One region of the Notoacmeibacter ruber genome, then DNA from elsewhere that is predicted to be linked to it. Evidence: predicted binding sites of a transcription regulator. Region 1 holds the regulator's gene; each other region holds the start of a gene.

Region 1 (4,609 bases):
AGGTCTGCGGCGGTGCAAGGCCGAGCCGCGGATGAGGCGATATGAGCATGAACCCTGTTTCCGGGCAGCGAGATATCGATGAACGGCGGCTCGTCGATGGCGTCGTCTCTCACCTGCGCGGCGACCCGGCGACTGACGCGAGATCCTCATTCGAACCAGGCATAGAGAAACGTTCGACGAATTCGGCGCAACGAATGGCCCAAGCTTTGCGCGGGACGTTTCGAAAAGCCCGATCGCTTCTGATAGAGGAAACCGAACGAGGCAGCCTCTTCGTTGCTTCCGCACTTCTCTTCGCTAGCGGAGCGTTTCTCTATTTCGCCATGCGCGCTCCCCTTGAGCACTGGCAGCTCATCGCGATAGGCACGCCCGCTTTGGCTATCGCTTTTGTCCGGCGGGGGCGAATGAGTGGCGCGATTTTTCTGCTGCTGTTCGCCATGCTTGCGGGCGCCGCGACCGCTGCAATGCATGTGGCCTTCCGCAATCACCAGACCCTCGGCTCACCCGTCGCGACAGTGCTCACGGGGCGTATTCTCAACAGTGAACGGCTGGGAGATGGGCGCCGACGGCTGGTTCTCTCGGTCGTGGAAACAACCCGACCGGAGTTGCGCTATGCGCCTGACAAGGTGCGCGTGACCATACGCGGAGGCAGTTCCGAGGCCCAAGCGGGCGAGGTGGTGAGGTTACGCGCACGATTGCTGCCGCCATCCGGGCCAGTCCGACCTGGCGGATATGATTTTTCCTTCAATGCATGGTTCGACGGGCTGGGTGCCATCGGTTTCGCCCTGGGAAAAATGGAGCGGGTGAAGATAGCGCCTTCGCCCGACATGGCGGAACAGGTGAAGGCAAGGGTCAATCGGCTGCGCGAGACGATCGACCGACGGATCGCGATGGTTCTCAACGGGCCGAGCGCAGCCATCGCATCCGCTCTTATTGCCGGTTACGGCGCAGCGATCGGGGACGACGAACGCGAAGCGTTGCGGGTTAGCGGCCTGGCGCATGTTCTGTCCATCTCCGGCCTCCATATGGCCCTCGCTGCGGGCACGGTCATCGGCGCCATCAGGCTTGCCCTTGCCCTGTTTCCAACAATGGCGGCGCGGTATTCCATCCGTAAATGGGCGGCCGCTGGAGGTCTTTTGGCGGCTGGTGGCTATCTTGTGCTCAGCGGCGCGGCGATCGCTACACAGCGCAGTTTTATCATGCTGGCGATCATGCTCGCGGCGCTGTTGTGCGACCGTACCGCTATCACCATGCGCAACCTGGCATTGGCCATGGTTCTGGTGGTTCTGATTGCGCCTCACGAGGTCATAGGGCCGAGTTTTCAGATGTCTTTCGCGGCGACCGCCGCGCTCATCGCGGCGTATCGCTCGCACAGCCTCTGGCAGAGGCGGCGACACCTCGCCCGCGAGAGCCGTGCCGGTGCAGGCCTGCTGAATTTACCGGTTCGTTTCGGAGCGGGTATTCTCGCCACGACGCTTATTGCCGGCGCCGCCACGACCATCTTCGCGCTGTGGCACTTCCAGCGGGTCGCGCCGCTCGCACCGCTCGGCAATCTACTCGCGGCGCCGGTTATCTCTATCCTTGTCATGCCGATGGCCGTTCTTTCGCTTCTGCTCATGCCGTTCGGACTCGAAGCACCGTTTCTCAAACTGATGGGTGAGGGCATCGAGGCGATGCTATGGATCGCCAGATTTGTTTCGGAAATCTCGCCCCCCGATCGTGCCGGGCTCGTCGCCGGCCAAGGCGTTATGCTTCTGACAATCGCTCTGGCCCTGTTTGCCGTCCTGCAGACCGCCCTGCGCTGGACAGCACTTCCGTTCGCGATCATCGGCCTCGGCCTGCTGGGGACCGGCGAGAGGCCCGCCGGTTTCATTCTGGATAATGGGCGCGCCGTCGCGCTGGCGGGTGCCGAGGGTACGATGATCTCCAATCGGGCGAGACTATCGAACTTTGTCGGCGATCAGTGGATGGCTGCGCTCGGCGCTGAACGTCTCATCGGTCCCCAAAAAGTTGTCGAACCGAGTGGCGCCCCTATGATCGCACGATCTGACGAGCGTTTCTTCTGCAGCGAACGCCTTTGTCTTTACGACCCACCCGACAGCCTCCCCATCATATGGCTGAAATATGCGGAGGATCGCGCGTCATGGTGCGGGCGCGCCGCCATTATCGTCATTGGGGACACGACGCAGCCCAAGGCCGGACGATGCTCCACGCGTTCACCGACCCTTACGATCGATCGCATGGATTTGGCCAAACACGGCTCCGCCGCTCTGTGGAGAAAAGAGGGCGGCGGCTGGAGCGTCAGCTATTCGTTCAAAGACATGTCGATGCCCTGGCACGATGCCAGGCGATGGAGCCGCCCCGCCCGCGGCCTGCCAGACTGGACTCCGCGCAAACGCGATACGTCTGGAGACAAGGACAAACCCTGAAAATCGCTGCGGGCCGAGCCGCGCCTTAATACCGGCGCAGGAGGCCGACAAGGCGACCCTGCACCTTGACCCGATCGGGGGGGAAGATTCGCGTCTCATAGGCGGGATTGGCTGCCTCGAGTGCGATGGAGGCTCCCTTGCGGCGAAAGCGCTTCAGCGTCGCTTCCTCGTCATCGACGAGAGCGACCACAATATCGCCCGGATCAGCAACGGTGCCATCCTTGATAATGACCGTGTCACCGTCGAGGATACCCGCCTCGACCATCGAATCTCCGCGCACTTCCAATGCGTAATGAACGCCGCCGGCGATCATGGATGGCGGAACCGCGATACTGTCGGTCTGCTGCTGAATAGCGGAAATCGGAACACCCGCGGCGATGCGGCCCATGACCGGAACACTGATGCCAGATTCATTGGCGGCCTCAGACGGGCCGCGACCAGGACCCGAAGAAGAGGGCGCTTCTTTCTTCTTGCCGAGACTGCCTTCGATGACAGAGGGACGAAAACCCGTATTGCCGCCCGGCGCAGCCGTATTCGGCAGACGGATGATTTCCAGCGCACGCGCCCTGTTCGGCAGACGGCGGATGAAACCACGCTCCTCCAGTGCCGTAATCAGTCGGTGAATGCCGCTTTTCGATGCGAGATCGAGCGCATCCTTCATCTCGTCGAAGGACGGTGGAATGCCTGTCTCCTTCAACCGTTGGTCGATATAGAGAAGAAGTTCACGCTGTTTCTTAGTCAACATCGCTGCGCCTCGCAGAATCAAAGCGATACATAGAATGAACAGACACTATCTGTTCTTCTCATGTTCTGCAAGTAGGTCCCGCAGGGTAAGGTCAGCGCCAGAGGTCGACAAGTACCTTTTCGCCAGGTTCAGCAGCTGGCGCGTGCGGCGGGCGAACAATGAGCGCGTTGCCGATGGTCATGACGCGGAGGAGGGAGGAATCCTGCGAACCGGCCGGTTCGACCGTCCAGCAGTCGCCATCATAGGAGGCCGAGGCGCGCATGTAATGCTGGCGACCGGAATTGGCCTCGAGATGTGCGGTCAATTGGGCCGCCACTGTCTTCGGTTTGTAAGTGGAGCCCAGAAGCCGGCACAGAAGAGGGCGCAGGAAGAGGTGCGCGCAGACCATGGAGGAGACAGGATTGCCCGGCAGGCCCAGGACGTGAATGCCGTCAAGCCGCCCCACCATGAGGGGCTTTCCGGGCCGCATCGCGATCTTCCAGAAATCAAGGACCATACCAGCGTCGACCATGGCCTTCTGCACCAGATCGTGGTCACCGACCGAAGCTCCTCCCAGCGTCACGATGACGTCGCAGTCCTGCGATTGAGCCTTGTCGATCGCGGCTTGCAGGGCCGCAGGCTTATCAGGCGTAATCCCCAGATCGAGTGCAACGCCGCCCATCTCGCTCACGATTGCGGAGATGCCATACGTGTTGGAAGCGATGATCTGACCGGGAGCGAGGCTTTCGCCGGGCGCTTTCAGTTCGTCGCCCGTGGCGAGAATGGCGACGCGCGGCTTGCGGTGGACGTCGACGGTGGGATGCGAGGCTGCGGCAGCGAGGGAGAGGGCAGCGAAATCAAGTTTCGTTCCGCTTTCCAGCATCAGATCGCCCTCGGAAAAGTCGACGCCGGCAGGCCTTACATGCCGTCCCACCGGTTCCTTTTGGGTCGGTCTGACGGTTTTGTCGTCAATACGTTCGGCATTTTCCTGCATCAGAACCGTATCGGCGCCGTCCGGCATGGTCGCGCCGGTAAAAATCCGCACAGTCTGGCCCGGTTCGACAGAACCAGGGAAGGGGTGTCCGGCGGCCGATTCGCCGATCAGTTCCAAGGGCACGCCATCCGGATCGAGATCAGCAGCCCGCACGGCATAGCCATCCATGGCGGAGCCTTCAAAGGGAGGCTGGGTCCGTTTCGCATGAAGCGGCGATGCAAGAATGCGTCCCACCGCAGCGTCAAGAGCGACCGTCTCGGCAGACAAGGGGGATGCCTGCTTCAGAAGGCGTGAAAGAGCCTCGTCAACCGGGAGCAACGCCATGGATCGTCCTATTCCGTTCGCCAGTCGCCGGATTTGCCTCCGGTCTTTTCAATGAGAGTCACGTCGCCGATTCGCATGCCTTTATCGACGGCTTTGGCCATGTCGTAGATGGTGAGAGCCGTGACGGAAGCTGCAGTCAGC
Region 2 (4,609 bases), 690 kb from region 1:
AGGTGCTGCGGGAATCGGGTTTCGAACATGAAGCTCATCGTATTGTCGAGTTTTTCCGGCTGAAGTTCGCTGTTGGACGCCTTTTCGAACGCCTCGCGATCAGGCCCGTGCGGCAACATCATGTTGTGAAGGCTCATCCCGCCCGGTACGAATCCCTGCGGCTTGGCGTCATACTGGCCATAAATGTTGCCCATCAGCTCACTCATCACGTTTTTGTGATACCAGGGCGGACGGAACGTATCCTCCATCACCATCCAGCGTTCGCGGAACAGTACGAAGTCGATATTGGCGGTGCCCGGTACGCCCGACGGTGCCGTCAGAACCGTGAAGATCGACGGATCGGGATGGTCGAACAGGATCGCGCCGACCGGGCAATAAGTCTTCAGGTCGTACTTCACCGGAGCATAATTGCCGTGCCAGGCAACGACATCGAGCGGACTGTGATCGATCTCGGTCGTGTGGAACTGGCCGCACCATTTCACTGTGACGGTCGAGGGTGCATCGCGATCCTCGAAAGCAGCGACCGGCGTCTTGAAGTCGCGGCGGTTGGCCATGCAATTGGCGCCAATCGGTCCACGCCCCGGCAATTCGAATTTCTGGCCGTAATTTTCGCAGACGAAGCCGCGCGCCGGCCCTTCGATGACCTCCACCCGATAGACGAGGCCGCGCGGCAAGACGGCGATTTCCTGCGGTTCGAGATCGATGATGCCGAGCTCCGTGGAGAACCGCAGGCGGCCCTGCTGCGGCACCACCAGCAATTCGGAGTCAGCCGAATAGAAATAGTCGTCCACCATCGATTCGGTGACGAGATAGATATGGGTCGCCATGCCGACCTGCGTATTGACATCCCCAGCGGTCGTCATGGTCCGCATACCGGTCAGCCAGTTCATACCGCCCTCGGAATGGGGCACCGGATCCCAGCGGTACTGGCCAAGCGAGATCACGTCCGGATCGACATTCGGCGCACTCTTCCAGTACGGCAGATCGATCTTCTTGAACCGGTGCGTATGCTTGACCGACGGCCGGATACGATAACACCACGTCCGTTCGTTCTGGTGCGCTGGCGCAGTGAAGGCGGTGCCCGTCAGCTGCTCGCCATAGAGGCCGTAATTGCATTTCTGCGGGCTGTTCATTCCCTGGGGAAGAGCACCGGGCAGCGCCTCGGTCTCGAAATCATTGCCAAAGCCGGGCATATAGCCTTCAGTGGTGCCGATGGGCGTCGCTGCCTGCGTCAGAGCCTCGGTCTTCGTCTGCTTGTTCATGTCGATCTCCTCCCGACAATTTGCGCAGGAGCCTAATAGTTGCTTTTGTAACTATCAACCCGAAAGATCGAGCCGATAAAACAGATGAAGAGGAGAAAGAACCACGATGACTGAGAGCGGTGCGTTCGATCTGAAAGGATTTCTCCCCTACCTTCTGAACCAGGCGGCCGAAGAAACAAGCCTCCACTTCAGCAACACCTATCGCGAGCGTTATGGCCTGTTGCGAACCGAGTGGCGTGTTCTGTTTCACCTTGGCCGTTATGGCGATCTGACCGCTTCGCAGATCAGCACCATGGCCAAGATGCATAAGACGAAGATTTCCCGCGCCGTCAGCGCCTTGGAAGACAAACACTTTCTGAAGCGCGATGAATCGCGCGAGGACCGGCGCCGCGAAATCCTCTCTCTGCTCCCCCAGGGAAAGGCGGCCTATGACGACCTCACTGCGGCGGCCGAGATCTATAATAGGGAGTTGGCCTGCCAGTTTTCGCCGGAAGAATGGGCTATCCTGAAAGACAGCCTGACGCGGCTTGCCCAACTGCCGCAAACCGGAGAATAACGCGGGCCAACAGACGGCATATCGCCCTCGACCCTCTCTCTTTCCGTTCCGACAGCACGCGTGAAAGCGGACTCCGCTTGACTCTCAGCAATAACCAGAATTAGAACATAAAGAGAACATTTAGACCCTGATGACCCATGCCTGATGACCGGATTTCACGCCCGAATTTCGGCAAGGGAGCCGTCTGTGTCCGTCCCCTTGCCAGATGGGCGGCCCCGGCTTGCCGAAGCCTTTTCCTCGCGCTCCGCAGATGGGGCCAATACGGGATTCGTGCTGGCGCATCTGAGCAGGACGACCCGGCCGTTTCTGTGGATCACCGACCGGCTGACGCTATGCGAAATCGGCGAGCCCTATGCGGTATCCAGACCTTTCATTCGCGCGCGCTTGTCCAGACCCGCCGATGTATTGATCGCTGCCGAAGAGGGGTTGCGCTGTGGTGCGCTCTCGGCGGTCGTGGCGGAAATATGGGGCAACCCGAAAGTGCTGGACTTCACCGCCAGCAAGAGATTGGCCATGCGGGCCGAGACCAGCGGCACACCGTGCTGGCTGATCCGTCATGGTGCGAAAGCCGATCTCAGCGCCGCGCGGGACCGCTGGCGGCTGCACTCGCTTCCCTCTGCTCCGCTCCCTTACGATCCGAAAGCGCCAGGCGGCTCGCTCTGGCATGCCGAACTGTTTCGCTCCCGTGACCGGCGCCCGGGCCACTGGGTGGCATCCTATGACCGCGCGGCGCATCGTCTCCATCTGGCTCCCGCGCTTTGCGATGGAACGCTGGCTGGCGTGGCGGAAGAGGCAGGCAGACGAGCCGCCTCCTGACCTGCCGCTCGCTCTGATCGCGGACGGCCCGAAAGGCCCGGTCATCCATGATCTCAACGAAGGGGCCAGAAAAGCCGGCGTCCGCAAGGGGGCAAGAGCCGTCGACATGCGCGCCCTTTGTCCGACGCTTCAGCTCGAACAAGCCAATCCTGTCGGCGACAGGGCCGCGCTGGAAAAGCTGGCCTTCTGGTCGCGCCGCTGGTGTCCCTGGAGCGTGGCTGAAGGCAGCAACGGCTTGCTGCTCGATACCACCGGTTCCGATCATTTGTGGGGCGGAGAAGCCGCCATGCTGGCCGATATGGAGGCGCGATTTGGCAGCCTTGGCTATGGCTGCCGCATTGCCATCGCGCCTACCATCGGCGCCGCCCACGCCTTCTCTCATTATGGCGAAAGCCATACGCTCTGCATGGAGCCGGCGGCGGACCTTGCGTCCCTGCCGGTCGCGGCCCTTCGGCTGGAGGCCGAGACCGTGCTGTTGCTGCACAGGTTGGGCTTGCGACGGATCGCCGACCTGATGAAGATGCCTCGCCTGCATCTGACACGGCGTTTCTCGCGCAGCGAATTGTCCGCCAATCCCCTTTTGCGTCTCGATCAGGCGCTGGGGCGAACGGAAGAACCCCTATCCGCGCCAAACGAAGCGCCGCATTTCGCTGTCCGCAAGAGACTGGCCGAACCGATCATCGACCCTGTCAGCCATTTACCGGAACTGTGCGACCGGCTCTGCGAGATTCTTCTGGAGCCGGGGCAAGGCGCCAGGCGTGTCCGTCTCTCCGTTTATCGGACGGATGGAGAAACAAGCCGTATTGAAGCGGCCACGGCCGCACCGACACGCGACGCAAACCATATGGTTTCGCTCTTTGCCGAGCGGGTCGAAAAGCTCGATCCCGGCTTTGGCTTCGACGTCATCATGCTGGAAGCTCTGGCAACCGAAGCCATGAATACGGTCCAGTCGGATCTGACCAGCCCGCTCGGGGACGACCTCGATCTGCCTCGCCTTATCGACCGGCTGACCAACCGCTTTGGCAACACAACCATCTACTGCCCCCACCTCTACCCAAGCCATGTGCCGGAACGGGCACGCCGAAACGGCGCGCCTCTGGCGGAGCAGGAAGACGCCGTCGACGAAGCAGAAAGGAAAGAACGCCCCCTTCGCCTGCTCGATCCGGCCGAGGAGGTGCGCGTACTCTATGCCGTGCCGGAGGGACCGCCCGCCCAATTCGTCTGGCGCCGCCGCCCCCATCGCATCGCTCGCTATCAGGGGCCCGAGCGGATCGCTCCGGAATGGTGGCGCGACCGGTCAGGAACGCGGCTTCGCGATTATTACAAGGTGGAAGACGCAACCGGCTGCCGGTTCTGGATCTATCGCGAAGGCCTGCACGATGACGGTCGCGGCAGCGAACCGCGCTGGTTCCTGCATGGCCTTTTTGCGTGAGGCTGCACCATGCCGCAGAACGACCACCAGCACCCGCGCAAGATGATCAGTGGAGACTTCACCGCTAACCCCCGCACGCCTTATGTCGAGCTCGGCGTGATGAGCGCCTTCTCCTTTCTTCGCGGCGCCTCCGATGCAGCGGAACTGGTCGGCACCGCCTGGGCGCTTGGCTATGATGCTCTCGGCATTGCCGATATCAACAGCATGGCCGGTGTGGTGCGCCTTCATGCCGATGCGGTGAAAGCCAATATCCGCCCGGTGATCGGCTGTCGCCTGCACCTGCTGACCGGCGAGGCCTTTCTGGCCTATCCGAGCGACCGCGCCGCCTATGGCCGGCTCTGCCGCCTGCTCTCCAAGGGAAAGATGAACGATGCCGAGGGCAACTGGCAGCAAAAGGGTGTGTGCGACATCACTTTGGGTAATCTGGCCGCCCATGCCGAAGGCACCCAGCTTATTCTTCTGCCGCCGGACGATCTGCCGGAGGATCTCTCCTACCTGACGGCCAGTCTGCCGACGCTTCGTCATCTGGCGGCCTGCCACCAT
Region 3 (4,609 bases), 680 kb from region 1:
CGCTGAAAATCCATAGGTCGGATGCTGCTCGCAACAGCGCGCCAGCATGTGATCACGCGTCACCTTCGCCACAATCGACGCGGCTGCGATGGAGAGACTTCGTTGGTCTCCCTTGATCATGATGCGCGTTTCGCAGGGCGCCCCCGCCGGGTGCTTGTCGCCATCGATCAGAGCAATGCAGGGCGGATCGATATGGCCGCATATTGCACGGCGCATGGCCAGCAGGCTGGCCTGCAGAATATTGATCCGATCGATGGTCTCCGCACCGACCGCGCAGACCGAGACCGAAACGGCCTTCTTCATGATCAGCGTGTAGAGCTCTTCGCGGCGCGCAGCGCTGAGGCGCTTGGAATCATTGAGACCTTTCGGCAGGCGCCTCGGATCGAGAATGACAGAGGCTGCAACAACCGGACCCGCAAGAGGGCCACGCCCGGCCTCATCCACCCCTGAAACGAGGCGCGCACCGCCGCGATAGCACGCGCGCTCCGTCCTGAAATCAGGCGCGGCAGGCGGCATATCCAGCGGAAGGGCAGCCGTTCGAGAATCGGGACGCGGACGAGGCATAGGCGGGCGACCATCGCACCGCTCCCGATTCTCTTCAAGCCCCGCCGAAGGACGCATGGCGGGACCCGGCTTCCAAAGGCGGCCATGAATAAAACCGCCCTTGGGAAGGGGTACGCACGGTGAGGGTGCCGCGCGTACCCCGATCTCAGGATTGTCTAGAGCAGCATGAGCTGTTCATTCTCCGCCCGAGGCGGCTGAAACAGGTCCGTCCGCAGAACCTTTTTTTCCTGATTCAGTCCGAGACGCTTTGCCGCGATCTCGAAACGACGGCCGATCTGCCAGGCATACGGCCCGGAGCCCTTCATGCGCTTGCCCCATTCGGCATCGTAATCGCGGCCACCTCGCATCGAACGGACCAGCGACAGCACATGCCGATAGCGGTCGGGGTGCTCGCGCAGCAGCCAGTCCTTGACGATGGGCGCGACCTCGAGTGGAAGCCTGAGGATGATGTAACCCGCTTCGGTCGCTCCAGCTGCCGAAGCGGAATCGAGAATACGCTCGATCTCATGATCGGTCAGGCCGGGCACGACCGGAGCCACCATCACCGATGTCGGAATGCCGGCGGAGGAGAGGGCGCGAATCGCTTCGAGTCGTCTGCTTGGTGTGGATGTGCGCGGCTCCATCGAACGCGCTGTCCGGCGATCCAATGTCGTGACCGATATTGCCACCTTGGCCAGCCCCTTCTCGGCCATGCGAGACAGAATATCGATATCGCGCATAACGAGAGCACTTTTGGTCACGATGCCGACCGGATGATTGGCCGCTTCGAGAACTTCCAGAATATGGCGCATGATCCGCCATTCTTTCTCGACGGGCTGATAGGGATCGGTATTGGTGCCGATCGCTATGGTTCTCGGCTCATAATTCTTGTTCGCAAGCTCGGCAGCCAGCAGGCGCGGCGCGTCGGGCTTGGCGAAGAGCCGGCTTTCGAACTCCAGCCCAGGCGACAGACCCATATAGGCGTGACTGGGCCGCGCGAAACAGTAGACGCAGCCATGCTCGCAACCCCTGTAGGGGTTGATGGAGCGGTCAAAGGAAATATCGGGCGAATCGTTTCGCGTGATGACCTTGCGCGGTCGCTCGACCTGCACTTCCGTCCTGAAGGGCGGCAGGTCCTCCATCGTCTGCCAGCCATCGTCGAAGCCTTCACGGCTTACAGGCTCGAAACGGCCGGACGTATTGATGCCGGCGCCTCTTCCGCGTCGCCTGGAATGGTCGATGCGAAGACCAGATCCATCGATGATGGCATTGGCCAAGGCGCTACGGCCCGCACTGAACGCGCCGCGGTCCGCTTGTGAAATGGGCTCCATAGGCGAATCTCCGTTCGCTTAACGTTCTTCTAGACGTAAGCTATCAGAGAAATAGAACATATCAAGAACAAAAAGGTTCCAGGCTTTGGATGCTGCTGGTGGGCTTGCACTTCTCTGACCCTGCGGTAGAGGAAGGGATGCTCAGTGTATTGATCCAGACCCATAATGACGAAGAAGCGCTAGCACGTACGCTCGGCTCGCTGATCTCGGCGGCCGTCGACGGCACCGTCCGCGAAGTGATCGTCTGCGATACCGGCTCAAGTGATCACACTCGCAAGGTCGCGGAGATGACGGGTTGCACCTTTCTGAGCGGCTGCGATGCCCTTTCCGCGGTGCGTAGGGCCAAGGCGGAGTGGCTCCTGCTGCTGGAGCCCGGTAGTCGGCCCGCAGGCGAATGGCGTGAAAGCGTCGGCGAGCATATGGCGGCGAATGTGAAAGCGGCGCGCTTCCGGCTTTCAAAGATATCCCGACCACCCTTTCTGAGCCGTGTGCGCCGGCAAAGCCCGCTCTATGCCGGATTGCTCATTACCAAAAGGCAGGCATTGGCCCTGTGCAAGCCGCATCAGCCGCTGGAGAGCATCGGACGCGGCCTGGCGAGTCGGCGTCTCGATGTGGATTTGCATCCCGCCGGGCGGAACACGTCCAAAAGATAGGGATTGCCTTTATCAGACGCTCTTTCGCCCGCCCTCGCGCTTTAGATGTTCGTCGAGGCGCGGCATGATCTCCACGAAATTGCATGGCATGTGCCGGTAGTCGAACTGCGCTTGCAAAATGCCGTCCCAGGCGTCCTTGCAGGCGCCCGTGGAGCCGGGAATCGAAAAGACAAAGGTCTGATTGATCAGCCCTGCGCTGGCGCGGGACTGGATGGTCGAAGTGCCGATCTTCTCGTAGGAAATGCGATGAAAGATCGCCGAGAAGCCATCCATCGCCTTGTCATAAAGCGGCTCGAGCGCATCGGGGGTGATATCGCGGCCGGTAAAGCCGGTGCCGCCCGTGAAGATGATCGCATCGATTTCGTCGCGCAACGACCACTCGCCGGCAATCCGCTGAATGTCGGAAACCTCGTCGCGCACGATCTCGCGCGCGTGTTGGGTATGGCCGGCCGTGGCGATCCGTTCGGCCAGCAGGTCTCCGGACCGGTCATTACCGAGCGTCCGGGTGTCGGAAACAGTGACGATGCCAAAGCCCACCGGAATGAAGGGGCGCCTGTCGTCGATGCGGCTCATTGTCATGTGATGGCTCCTCGGCCCTCAATGGTTTGTGTTGCCTCGACATACCAGTGAGGCTGGCGATGGCGAATGGCGTCGGCTGCGTCTTCCGCTACGGCGAGTGAAGGAAAAATCGCAAAGCAAGTTGCCCCGGAGCCTGTCATCCGCGCGAAAAGCGGTGCCTGACTTTCGAGTTCGGCTAGCGTGTCAGAGATGGACGGAGCCACCGCTATCGCAGCCGCCTCCAGATCGTTGCGCGTGCGGGAGAGCCAGCCGATGACCTGGTCGTACCCAGTTATCGCGGGCAGGGGTGGAAGAGGGGGATTGTCCGGCTTTTCCATTTTTCCGAAAACGTCGGCCGTCGAAACTTTTTCTCCGGAATTGACGAGAACGATCGCCAGAGAGGGCCAGCCTTCCACGGGTGTCAGTCTCTCGCCGATGCCGGCAGCGATAACCGTACGCGATTGAAGACACATCGGAATGTCTGCGCCGAGCGAAAGCGCGAATTTGGCCAAGCCGCCGTTGTCCGCATCAAGCGGAAGGTCCCATAGTTCGCTCAGGGCAAGAAGCGTTGCGGCGGCATCCGCGGACCCACCACCGAGGCCGGCGGCAACGGGAAGGTGCTTCTCCAGCCGGATTGCGACCGGCGGGCAGGCATCATCACCGAAATGGCTTCGCAGGAGGTCTCGCGCGCGCGGTTCCAGATTGTCGTTCCGCGCCGGCAGTGGGTCCCTGCCGGGCCCAACAACCTCGTAGCTGTCCGAAGCGGCGGGAACAATTGTCAGCCGGTCACCGGCGGACGCAAAGACAGCAAGCGTTTCGAGCATGTGAAAGCCATCGTCGCGACGGCCTGTCACATGCAGAGCAAGGTTGATTTTCGCAGGCGCAAGGATGCTTGCGGAGCCGCGGGGCGGCTCAGCATTCTGGAAGGGTGTCACTGTTTCAGGCGGTACTCACCGGTTTCGGGATCGCGAACCAGCGTGCCACGTGACTCGTCCGTCTTGTCTTCCGTATCGCGAAGCGTGCGTCCGACCCGGTCGCTTTCGTTCTGATACATCCTGTAGGCAGCGGCCGCGGCGACGCCCGCCAGAGCGGCAATGATCAGTTGCGGCATGCTCGTCTCCCGCCATGTTCGGTACCCGCTATCTTATGGCCGGATCGTGGCAAAAATTAAAGGCCGAATCGCTGCCAGAGAAGACGCTCCTGAGCTGTCTCGAAGAGGCCGTTCGCCAAAGCCGAGCCGGCCTGCGAGAAATCGTTGCGGAATGGCGAGATACGGCGTCCGAAAAGCCCACCAGATGGGGTGATCGGCTTCAGTTTGACCGAGTCACCATACTTTTCGCGTAAGACGGACCGGACGTCGCCGAGACCATCCACGAGACCGCGCGTCAGTGCGCCCTGTCCGGTCCAGAAGGCCCCGGTAAAGAGCTCGGGATCATCCGAAAGCTTCGTGCTGCGGCGCTCTTTGACCATCTCCTTGAAGACTTCGTGGATCTCGGCCTGAAGAGCCTTGATGCGTTCGATATC
Region 4 (4,609 bases), 420 kb from region 1:
CGGCCTTCCCGGGACGATACTGACCATCGACCTTTCGGCGCTTCGCCGCAACTGGGAAGCGCTGCGGCTTCGATCAGCGCCCGCCGAATGCGCGGCCGTGGTCAAGGCCGACGCCTACGGTCTCGGCGTTGAGCGCGTTGCGGCGGCTCTGCCGGAATGTCGAACGTTTTTCGTGGCGACCCCGCAGGAAGGTGCGGCGCTGCGGCCGATACGACCTGATGCGACGATTTACGTTCTTTCGGGGCCATGGAGCATGGCGGCGGCCCAGGCCATGGCGGATTGCTCCCTTCGACCCGTCATCAATACCCCACGGCAATTGACCGACTGGCTCACGACGGGGCTTCCCTTCGCGCTCCATCTTGATACGGGGATGAACCGGCTCGGCCTGACTGACGACCAGGCGGCGGGAATAGGCAAAGATGTCCGGCCTTCGCTCCTCATCAGTCACTTAGCCTGCGCGGACGATCCCGACATTCGGGCAAGTGCAGAGCAAAGAGAGCGATTCAAGAAAATCAGCCAAGCTTTTGAAGGCGTGCCACTTTCTCTCAGCAATTCCGCCGGCGTTTTTCTCGGTGACGACTATCATTTCGATCTGACCCGCCCGGGTATTGCGCTTTATGGCGGATCGGCGGGACCGCGGACCACCGGCATCTCGTCGGTCATCAGACTTTCCGCCCGAATCATTCAGCTTCGCGAAGCAAGGGCTGGCGAAGCGGTCTCTTACGGTTATAGCCACCGCCTCAAGCGAGACAGTCGCCTTGCCACGGTTGCCATCGGCTATGCGGATGGCTTCCTGCGTTCGGCCTCCGGCAGCGGTGTGCCGCTCCGCTCCGCGGTGCCCGGGGGCGCTTATGCGATGCATAGCGGCACGGCCCTCCCCCTCCTTGGCAGGATCACCATGGACCTTTCCATCTTCGACGCAACCGACGTGCCACCCTCGGCTTGTCAGGAAGGCGAGTGGGTGGAAATCATCGGTGACGCAATTTCAGTTGATGACGTCGCGCGCCGCGCCGGAACGATCGGCTACGAGGTCCTGACGGCGCTCGGGCGCCGACACGATCGCCGTTACGTTTGATCGTCTGTCGTCGCCAGGGACCGCGCTCCATGGGGCCGCGTCCAAATAAAAACCAGCACACATGCGAGCGTTATCGCCTGAATGGCCAGCAAGGTGACACCCAACCCCATAGCAACCGACAAACCGAACACAGCAACAATGGAGAGCGTGGCAAGCCTCTTCGCGCGGAGCGAGATCGCACCTTCACGATGCCAATCCATGATGGGTGGGCCAAACCGGGGATGGTTGACCAACCAATTGTGAAGACGCGGCGAGGAACGAGCGAAGCAGAACGCCGCGAGAAGCAGAAACGGAACAGTCGGCAGCAGGGGCAGCGCCACCCCCAGCAAGCCGAGTATCAGCGCGGTGAATCCCGCTGCCATCCAGAACCAACGCATCACCGCCACTGCTTCCCCTTGCGCAGGAAAATCGAAAGTCACTCCTTTTCATCTGTAGCGCAGTTGGCGGCAATCGACAGCGCGGATCAGACAATCGTGTTTTCGGCTGGCAAGATGCTCGATTCTGCGATATGAACGAAAGAGGAACATTCGAGGATATTCATGGCCCGTCAGAAGATCAGTTTCATTTGCGCACAATGCGGCACAGTTCATCCGCGCTGGCAGGGTAAATGCGATGGATGCGGCGAATGGAACACGCTGGCCGAGGAACAGGCGGGCGGCGGTGTCGGCGGCGGGCATCAACGCGCGCCGAAAAAAGGCCGGCCTGTGGAACTGGTCACGCTGGACGGCGAGCAGCAGGAGGCGCCACGCATCCGAACCGGGATTGCTGAGCTGGACCGCGTCACCGGAGGCGGCTTCGTGCGCGGCTCTGCGCTTCTTTTGGGCGGCGACCCGGGAATCGGAAAATCGACACTCCTGATGCAGGCGGCGGCGTCCCTCGCTCGTCGAGGAAGTCGTGTCATCTATGTCTCGGGTGAGGAAGCCACCGGGCAGGTCCGCTTACGGGCTCGCAGGCTCGATGCAGCGGACAGCGCGGTGATGCTCGCAGCCGAAACCAATGTGGAGAATATTCTCGCAACCCTCGCTGACGGTCCGCGTCCGGATTTCGTCATTCTCGACTCGGTTCAGACTCTCTGGACCGACAGCGTGGAGAGTGCACCCGGCACCGTTACTCAGGTACGCGCCAGCGCATCAGCCATGATCCGCTATGCCAAACAGACCGGCGCGGCAATCGTGCTCGTCGGACACGTGACCAAGGACGGACAGATCGCCGGACCTCGCGTGGTCGAGCACATGGTGGATGGCGTGCTCTATTTCGAAGGCGATGGCGGCCAAGCCTACCGGATTCTCCGGACTGTCAAGAATCGTTTTGGCGCGACCGACGAGATCGGCGTCTTTGCGATGAGCGACAAGGGGCTGGCAGAGGTCGCCAACCCGTCGGAACTCTTTCTGGGCGAGCGCAACGGCAAATCGCCAGGCGCAGCCGTTTTTGCAGGCATGGAGGGCAGTCGTCCCATTCTTGTGGAAATCCAGGCGCTCGTCGCGCCCTCCCCACTCGGCACGCCCCGCCGCTCGGTGATCGGCTGGGACAGCGGTCGGCTCTCCATGATCCTCGCCGTGCTGGAAGCCCATTGCGGCGTCCGCTTTTCACAACACGATGTCTATCTGAATGTCGCCGGAGGCTATCGCATTACCGAGCCTGCTGCCGATCTTGCCGCCGCCGCCGCGCTGGTATCGTCGCTGGCCGGGCTTGCTCTGCCTGCCGATTGCGTCTATTTCGGCGAAATCAGTCTCTCCGGGGCGGTGCGGCCGGTCGGCCATTCCATCCAGCGGTTAAAAGAGGCGCATAAGCTGGGATTTGAAAGGGCTGTTCTTCCGGCGAGTACCGAGGAAATCGGAACCAAGGCGTTACGGCTCTCGCAGCCTGAGACTCTGGTTGATCTGGTTGCCTCCATCGCAGGCTCCTCGCAAATTTCGGCGCGTGAAGAAGCGGCCTGACTGTCTGCCGTGAAGCGGTCGCAGTCCCATGCTGAGAGAGACCGACCGAGACACGGACAGATAGACGGATAATATGACACTTCTGGATGGCATCTTCATTGTTTTCACGCTGGTGTCGGCGCTTCTTGCCATGGTTCGGGGCTTCTCTCGTGAAGTGCTCTCCATCGCATCCTGGATCATCGCCGGCATTGTCGCGTGGATCGCCTATCCGTTTCTCTCTCCCTATCTTCTCGAACCGCTTGGCCGGCAGATCTATGCCGATCTCGCCGCGGCGGCGATCATTTTCCTGATCGTTCTGATCATCGTCACCATCATCACCATGCGCATCGCCGACTTCATCATCGACAGTCGGGCCGGCGCGCTGGACCGTACGCTGGGCTTCATTTACGGCGTGGCGCGAGGCGTGGTCGTTCTGGCTGTAGCTCTGCTTTTCTTCCAGTGGCTGGTCGCCGGCAATCCGCCGGAATGGGTGGCCAACGCCAAGTGCCGGGCGATCCTGGATCCGGTAGGCGAGGAAATTGCCTCGCTCCTGCCTGAAGATCCCGAACGCGACCTATTCGACCGGTTTCTGGACGACGAAGACGACACCGAGGCCCAGCCTGGTGATGAAGACGCGACACAGAACTGAAACGGCTGGCCACCTCTTGCGGGTGGCCTTGCTCCTTTTGCGATGACAGGGCAGTGCAATGGCTGAGACCGACCGTTTCATTTCCGATGATTGGGATAACGAAGCCGATGCGTTTCACGACGAGTGCGGCGTGTTCGGCATTTACGGACGGCAGGACGCCGCTCCCATCGTCACGCTCGGGCTGCACGCCCTTCAGCATCGGGGACAGGAAGCGGCGGGGATCGTATCCTTCGATGGCGCACAGTTCCACGTCGAGCGGCATATCGGCCTGATCGGCGACACCTTCACCAAGCAGAGCGTGATGGATCGCCTACCGGGCCACCGGGCGATCGGCCACGCGCGTTATTCGACCACCGGCGAATCGAGCCTTCGCAATGTCCAGCCGCTCTTCGCCGAGTTGGCGGACGGCGGTTTCGCCGTCGCGCATAACGGCAACATCACCAATGCGATGACGATCCAGCGCGTTCTGCAGAAGCGTGGAGCCATCATCTCGTCCACGTCGGACACCGAAACGCTTCTGCATCTGGTGGCGACAAGCGAGAAGACCAATTTCAACGACCGCTTCATCGACGCTGTCCGCCAGTTGGAAGGAGCTTTCTCGCTCGTTGCTCTTTCCTCCAAGAAGATGATCGGCTGCCGCGACCCGCTCGGCATCAGGCCGCTCGTGCTCGGCGATCTGGACGGCTCCTACATCCTCTGCTCGGAAACCTGTGCGCTGGATATTATTGGTGCGCGCTTCGTCCGGGACGTGAAGCCGGGCGAGATGGTCGTCATCACAGAAAAGGGCATCCAGAGCCATTTTCCGTTCGACAGCGTGGAAAGTCGCTTCTGCATCTTCGAATATGTCTACTTCGCTCGCCCGGATTCGGTGATCGAGGGTCGCGACGTTTATGCCATTCGCAAGAATATCGGCACGGAACTGGCGCGCGAAGAGGCGATCGAGGCCGATATGGTGGTTCCCGTGCCCGA

What was found. The regulator LexA, encoded in region 1, represses DNA repair genes until DNA is damaged. The targets are predictions, from matches to a motif close to TGTTCNNNNTGTGTTCNG.
Region 2: D8780_RS10170 (ImuA family protein) is a predicted target of LexA. The motif match lies at 1,920-1,937, and genes of this name have one in related genera.
Region 3: D8780_RS03560 (PA0069 family radical SAM protein) is a predicted target of LexA. The motif match lies at 1,927-1,944, and genes of this name have one in related genera.
Region 4: radA (DNA repair protein RadA) is a predicted target of LexA. The motif match lies at 1,584-1,601, and genes of this name have one in related genera.

Annotation. Positions count from the first base shown of each region.
Region 1 is NZ_RCWN01000001.1:1,442,318-1,446,926, reverse strand. It holds gene D8780_RS06840 (ComEC/Rec2 family competence protein) at 195-2,426, shown strand; gene lexA (transcriptional repressor LexA) at 2,452-3,171, opposite strand; gene D8780_RS06830 (molybdopterin molybdotransferase MoeA) at 3,263-4,468, opposite strand; gene moaC (cyclic pyranopterin monophosphate synthase MoaC) at 4,477-4,609, opposite strand, start outside.
Region 2 is NZ_RCWN01000001.1:2,132,326-2,136,934, forward strand. It holds gene hmgA (homogentisate 1,2-dioxygenase) at 1-1,262, opposite strand, end outside; gene D8780_RS10165 (MarR family winged helix-turn-helix transcriptional regulator) at 1,369-1,818, shown strand; gene D8780_RS10170 (ImuA family protein) at 2,005-2,634, shown strand; gene D8780_RS10175 (Y-family DNA polymerase) at 2,537-4,066, shown strand; gene D8780_RS10180 (error-prone DNA polymerase) at 4,076-4,609, shown strand, end outside.
Region 3 is NZ_RCWN01000001.1:760,407-765,015, forward strand. It holds gene D8780_RS03555 (ribonuclease HII) at 1-564, opposite strand, end outside; gene D8780_RS03560 (PA0069 family radical SAM protein) at 720-1,874, opposite strand; gene D8780_RS03565 (glycosyltransferase) at 2,012-2,527, shown strand; gene moaB (molybdenum cofactor biosynthesis protein B) at 2,540-3,100, opposite strand; gene D8780_RS03575 (4-(cytidine 5'-diphospho)-2-C-methyl-D-erythritol kinase) at 3,103-4,020, opposite strand; gene D8780_RS03580 (hypothetical protein) at 4,017-4,196, opposite strand; gene D8780_RS03585 (S49 family peptidase) at 4,253-4,609, opposite strand, start outside.
Region 4 is NZ_RCWN01000001.1:1,019,874-1,024,482, reverse strand. It holds gene alr (alanine racemase) at 1-1,075, shown strand, start outside; gene D8780_RS04810 (YbaN family protein) at 1,066-1,494, opposite strand; gene radA (DNA repair protein RadA) at 1,615-3,012, shown strand; gene D8780_RS04800 (CvpA family protein) at 3,086-3,640, shown strand; gene purF (amidophosphoribosyltransferase) at 3,699-4,609, shown strand, end outside.